2 regions of the Lactobacillus sp. B4026 genome follow, and region 2 is predicted to be linked to the other one. Evidence: predicted binding sites of a transcription regulator. Region 2 holds the regulator's gene; the other holds the start of a gene.
The links. Region 2 encodes LexA, which represses DNA repair genes until DNA is damaged. Its sites were predicted from a motif close to CNAACANNTGTTNG; they were not measured.
Positions count from the first base shown of each region.

Region 1: a site for LexA is predicted at 1,102-1,115, ahead of recA (recombinase RecA). Genes of this name have one in related genera too.

Region 1 is NZ_JAFNPD010000001.1:206,607-210,031, forward strand. Features, by position in the region: gene J3U69_RS01120 (osmoprotectant ABC transporter substrate-binding protein) at 1-403, shown strand, start outside; gene J3U69_RS01125 (ABC transporter permease) at 403-1,062, shown strand; gene recA (recombinase RecA) at 1,198-2,310, shown strand; gene rny (ribonuclease Y) at 2,444-3,425, shown strand, end outside.
Region 2 is NZ_JAFNPD010000002.1:70,237-73,661, forward strand. Features, by position in the region: gene J3U69_RS02235 (nucleoside phosphorylase) at 1-589, shown strand, start outside; gene J3U69_RS02240 (hypothetical protein) at 864-1,160, opposite strand; gene J3U69_RS02245 (MerR family transcriptional regulator) at 1,223-1,582, shown strand; gene lexA (transcriptional repressor LexA) at 1,631-2,254, opposite strand; gene J3U69_RS02255 (DUF896 domain-containing protein) at 2,407-2,655, shown strand; gene J3U69_RS02260 (YneF family protein) at 2,725-2,940, shown strand; gene J3U69_RS02265 (ABC transporter ATP-binding protein) at 3,014-3,425, shown strand, end outside.

The DNA.
Region 1 (3,425 bases), on a different contig from region 2:
TAATGCTCCAGGAGTCGGCTATCCTGCTTTTCAGACAGCTTATGGTATCACTTTTGCCAAAGCCCACCCGATGAACATCGGCTTAGTTTATTCGGCTTTAAAAAACGGTAAAATGGACGTTATTTTAGGTTATTCAACCGATGGCCGAATCGATAGTTATAAGCTGCACTTGTTAAAAGATGATAAACACTTCTTTCCACCGTATAATTGCGGCATGTTGATTAATAACTATGTTTTGCGCGAGCACCCGGAATTAAAACCACTTTTAGAGCGGTTAGTAGGTAACATTAGTGTTCATGATATTCGTAAAATGAATTATGACGTTGATGATAAGCTGCTTGAACCGTCCACGGTGGCGCACCAATTCTTAGTAAAGCATGATTACTTTAGAAAGGAGAAATAATGGCTAGATTATCTTTATGGCAGCAATTTATTTATTATTATCAACATAATGGCTTTTATGTGCTTGAACAGTTTAATCGAACTTTCCTAATTTCGATTTATGGCGTGTTATTTGCGGCCATTATTGGAATTCCGTTAGGTATTTTTATTTCACGTAATGCCCATTTAGGTGATTTTGTCGTTGAAATTGCTAACTTTATTCAAACTATTCCTTCGCTGGCATTACTGTCAATTGTGATGATTGGCTTGGGATTAGGCGTGATGACGGTCATTTTTACTGTTACGCTATATTCTTTGTTGCCGATTATTAAAAATACGTATACTGGGATGCGCAGCGTTGATAAAAATGTAATTGATTCTGGTAAGGGCATGGGTATGACTAAATGGCAGGTATTGCGCATGGTTAGATTGCCTTTGTCAATGTCAGTTATTATTGCTGGCCTAAAAAATGCGTTAGTTATTGCCATCGGGATTACTTCGATTGGTTCTTTTGTTGGTGCAGGGGGTTTAGGTGATATCATAATTCGTGGTACCAATGCTACTAATGGTAGTGCAATCATTTTAGCTGGTGCGTTGCCAACGGCACTAATGGCCATATTGGCAGATATCATTTTAAATTTCTTGCAAAAATGGTTACAACCGAAAGGATTAAAAAAATAAAACGACTTTTTCGCGTATTTAGTAGTGAAGGAACAAATTTAAACATTTGTTCGCTTATTCCTTGCAAATATACACTAAATCAAAGTATAATTAGTACGTACTAAATTGAGGACTATACTAGAGGAGGAAAAATACTTGGCCAAAGATGAGAAACAGGCTGCATTAGAAAATGCACTGAAGAAAATTGAGAAAAATTTTGGTAAAGGTGCTGTTATGCGCATGGGCGATAAGGCAAATACTAAAATTTCGACCATTCCATCTGGTTCGCTTGCACTTGATGCAGCTCTTGGAGTTGGCGGCTATCCGCGCGGAAGAATTGTTGAAATTTATGGGCCTGAATCTTCAGGTAAAACTACCGTAGCTTTGCATGCTGTAGCAGAAGTGCAAAAGCGCGGGGGAACAGCTGCCTATATTGACGCAGAAAACGCAATGGATCCAGCCTATGCAGAAGCACTTGGAGTTGACGTTGACTCACTTATTTTGTCACAACCAAATACAGGTGAGGAAGGCTTGCAGATTGCTGACACGCTGATTACTAGTGGCGCGATTGACATTTTGATAGTTGACTCAGTTGCTGCGTTAGTGCCCCAAGCTGAAATTGATGGTGAAATGGGCGACAGCCACGTCGGACTTCAAGCACGGTTAATGAGTCAGGCTTTGCGTAAGCTTTCTGGGAATATCAATAAAACCAAAACAATTGCTATTTTTATTAACCAGATTCGTGAAAAAGTTGGGATTATGTTTGGTAATCCAGAAACCACACCTGGTGGACGTGCACTGAAGTTTTATTCGACAATTCGGCTAGAAATCAGACGAGCTGAAAAGATTAAGCAGACTGGTGGAGAGATAACCGGTAATCGTGTCAAGATTAAAGTTGTCAAGAATAAGGTTGCGCCGCCATTTAAGGTTGCTGAAGTTGATATGATGTATGGTAAAGGGATTTCACAAAGTGGTGAACTTCTCGATATGGCAGCTGATAAAGATATCATTGCCAAGGCCGGTTCGTGGTACTCGTATAATGAAGAGCGAATTGGTCAAGGACGTGAAAACGCCAAGAAATACCTTGAAGACCACCCAGATATTTATGATGAAGTCCAACAAAAGGTACGTCAGGCATATGGCATTGATGAAGAATCTGTTGCTGAACGCGAAGATCCTGAAAAAATCAAAGCTAAGAAAACAAAAGAGACTGAGAGTAAAGAAAAGGAAGCTTCTGATAAAAAAGAAGCAGATAGCAAAAGTAACTAAAGTCGAAGAGATTAACCTTGACCTGTAAAATAGGTCAAGGTTTTTTTCTACTTAATTGACATCACCACCACGGTTCATTATTATTAATACTGTGTGAATAATCTTAAAAAAATAAAAAAAGGCGATAGTAATCATGACAAATACAATTTTGATTCCCGTCGCAGTTGCTATTATTTCAATTTTATTGGGAACAGGTATTGGATATGCTATTCGCAAGAATGGCTGGGAAAAAAGAGCGCAAAATGCTCAAAACGATGCCGACCATATATTAACCGAGGCAAAAGCACAAGTAGATGCTGCAAAAGCTGAAGTCAACGCACAAAAGCAAGCAGCAGATGCTTTAAAGCAAAGTGCACAAAACACGAAAAAAGAAAAAATTCTTGAAGCTCAAGAAAAGATTCAAGAATATCGACAAAAAGTTGAGGATGAGTTAAACGTCAAGCGCGATGCGATTGCACGTGATAATAACCGTTTACAGCAAAGAGAAGATACTCTTAATCACAAGAATTCTTTGATGGTAGAAAGGGAGGATGAACTCAAGGAAAAGGAAAAGCAGCTAGCTAAAGAGCAAACTGATCTAGATCAAAAAGTTCAGGAAGCTGATGAACTAGTTGAAAAGAGCCAGCAAAAGCTCTATGAAATTGCTCATTTAGATAAGGAGCAGGGTAAGAAACTGGTGCTGAGTCAATTATCAGATGAGTTAGTCAAAGAACGAGCAGAAATGATTAGAAACAGTAATGAAGAAGTTCAAGCTAAAGCTGATCATTATGCACACAAAGTTATTATTGACGCAATTCAAAGCAGTTCTGCCGATACTGTGGCAGAAACAACGGTGTCGGTTGTAGATTTGCCAAATGAAGAAATGAAAGGACGAATTATTGGTCGTGAGGGCCGTAATATTCGCTCCTTTGAGGCACTTACTGGAATCGATTTAATAATTGATGATACACCGAAAGTTGTTACTCTAAGCGGTTTTGATGCAATCAGACGAGAAATTGCCAAACGAGCAATGGAACGTTTGATCAAGGATGGCCGGATTCACCCAGCTCGAATTGAAGAGATGGTTGATAAGGCACGTAAAGAAGTTAATGATGATATTTATGAAGCTGGAGAGA
Region 2 (3,425 bases):
CGATTGCTTTGGTAAAGTGACCTTAATTTATGAGGTGGAGATGCCAAAAGAAAAAATCACTTTGTGTCAGGCAATGCTTGGCGCTCCTGCTGCGGTTCAAATGTTAGACTGGCTCATTAGCTATGGTGTCAAGCAGATTTTGGCAATCGGTTCAGCAGGGACACTTGTTGATCTGCCAGAAAATTATTTTTTAGTTCCGACCAAAGCAATTCGTGATGAAGGAACATCTTTTCATTACATGGAGCCAGGCAACTTCGTTGATTTGCGTTCAGCTTTTTTAACTAAAACTGAAAATTTGATGGTGCAAAATGGTTTTAAAGTCAAAGAGGTAACGACTTGGACTACTGATGGTTTTTTCAGGGAAACTGCTAGAAAGGTCAAGCAATTTAAGAAACTTGGTGCTGCATGCGTTGAAATGGAATGTGCCGCAATGGCTGCTTGTGCACAATTTCGGCAAGCTGATTTTGCGCAAATTCTGTTTACTGCCGATTCACTTAATGATATTGAGGATCATCAAGAACGTGGCTGGGGTATAGATGCGCATGGTAAAGGACTGGAACTAGCAACAAGCATACTCGACCAACTCTAGTTTTGACTTTGTGAAAAGATATGCTGTGAAACCAAAGTGAAACATCTAAATAATTCACAATGTAAAATTAAAATGTTGTAATATCGGTATTTATTGCTAAAAATCGCCGTAAACTTTGTGAAGCTAAGAAGCATAGCTGATGTGGAAAGTCATCAGATTCTTTTTATGAAAGCGATTATACTTGACTTAACGTTAAAAATGGTAACAAATATATTGAAGTGGAATTAAATAGCAAACAGAAGATCTCTTTTGTAAATTAAATAATGCCATTATTTTAAAAACACCAGTTTAACCAACTTAAAGCAATAGTTATGGTCAGTCTGATAAACCAGTGAAGCCAATTGATTTTTCTGTTTAGGCAATAGCCATTAATTAACGCAATGAGTAAGATTGCAAATAAACAAATTGGCGCATATTTATGGTAACCAGTTAAGCAGGTCAGTATTAAGAAAACGCTTGCGATAACGTTTAAGCAGATTAACCAAACAGGAATTTTGTGAATGCTAGCTACGGCCGCAATTATCATTATTGTTCCGTAAATAATAGTCAATAAATTAGTTGAAATTTTCAATTTTCTTTCCTCCTAGCGCTAGTTAACTATAGGGGGTTGACCCAACGTCAAGGAGAATATACATGTATTTAAAAGAATTTATCACTAAAATGAATACTACTAAGGATACAGTTAGGTTTTATCTTGAATTAAGTTTATTAACGCCAATACGAAAGGGGAAAAATTATTGGTTTACTGATAATGAAGTAGAATCATTTCAGGAAATAAAAAACTTACAAGAATTGGGCTTTTCACTAAAAGAAATTTGCGCAATCAAAGAATTGAATGACCAGTCATGTGGTACAAAAAAGCAGCATGAGCAAAATCTTCGGCTAATCGAAGAAAAAATAGCAGAAAATGATGCTGCAATCAGAGAACTGCGTCACAGAAAAAAAGCTTTAGTGGCATTGAAAAAAGCACTAAAAAAACTGCTCATTAAGTAAATGAACAGTTATTAATTAAACGATCTAACAGACTAAAAACTTTTTAAGCTAATTAATATTATTACGGTAAAGACCAACAACTTTACCTAAGATATGAACACTATTAAGAATAATCGGTGCCATGTTATCATTTTCAGGTTGAAGACGATAATGATCTTTTTCCTTATAAAAACGTTTAACAGTTGCTTCGTTTTCATCTGTCATGGCAACAACAATTTCACCATTTGTTGCTGAGCTTTGTTTACGAACAATAACATTGTCACCATTTAAAATACCAGCATTAATCATACTTTCCCCGTGAACACGTAGCATGAACAGGTCACCAGCATCATTTTCTAAATCTGGTGGAAGAGGGAAGTAATCTTCGATATCTTCAACCGCCAAAATTGGCTGACCGGCAGTAACAACACCGACAACAGGTATTTCAGTTGGCTTAACGCCAATGGCTTTCTTACCTTCGTCTGTTATTTCCAATGCTCGCGGCTTGGTGGCATCCTTAACAATAAGGCCTTTGCGTTCCAACCGTGACAAATGACCGTGAACAGTCGAAGTCGAAGAAAGTTGAACTCCTTGGCAGATTTCTCGCACAGTTGGCGGAAATCCGCGCTTTTCAACTGTGTCATAGATATAACGTAAAATTTGTAATTGTTTTGAACTTTGTTTGTTAGTCATCTTTAGCTCCCATGATAGTCTATTTGCTGATAAACATATTCTAACAGAAATTAAGTCATAATACAAACAAGCGTTCTAAGAAATTAAACTTTTTTTCTTAGCTGAAATAGGGTAGACTCTTTTTATTAAGAAGTGCGAAAGAGGTGCAAAAAATGACAGAAGACAATGAAAAAAAGATGATTAATCGGATAAACGAACTATATCATAAGAAAGAAAAAGAAGGTTTGTCTGATGAAGAAGAAAAAGAACGTGAAAAACTTCATCAAGAATTTATCAAGAACTTTCGTGCCGGTTTTAAGCAAGATGTTGAAAACCTTGTCATAATTGATAAGAATGGCAAGGAAATTACTTCTGAAAAAGCAAAGAAAGCTCAGCGGAAGAAAGGTTTACGAAAAGACTAATTTACGTCTTTAAATTTACTTAAATTTTCGGTAAGATATATCTATTGGACAAATTGAGGTGATTATTTTATGAAATTAGGATTAGCGATTGTTTTAATTATTGTTGCATTATTAATTGGCCTTGTTGGCGGTTTTTATGGTGCAAGAGCATACATGAAGAAATACTTTAAAGATAATCCACCAATCAGTGAGGATATGATCGTTGCCATGATGTCACAAATGGGGCAAAAGCCTTCCGCTAAGAAGGTTAACCAGGTGATGAACATGATGAAGCATCAAAAATAGTCAATCTTACTGAATTGAAAATAAAGACGGAGGATTATTTCTCCGCCTTTTTATTTGGAAAGAAAGGTGAAAAATGGGTATATTTTTTAAGCTTGGATGGTTTTTTAAAAAGGAGAAAAAACGGTACCTAATTGGTGTGACCTTCTTGGCTTTAACGTCTGTAATTAATTTGGTTCCACCGCGAATATTAGGACTAATGGCTGATCAGCTCGATAAAGGACATATTTCTTGGCAAGAATATGGCTTGTTAATTTTGACAATCATTTTCGCGGCACTACTTTTATATGGCTTTCGTTACTTGTGGCGCAGGCAAATATGGGGTGGAGCGGCAGAACTAGAACTGCAGTTGCGCTCGAAATTATTTCGGCATTTTATGGAAATGGATCGCACTTTTTATCAACGCCACCGAACAGGTGATTTAATGGCGCACGCAACCAATGATGTTTCAGCTATTCAAGAAGTTGCTGGTGAAGGTGTTTTGACTT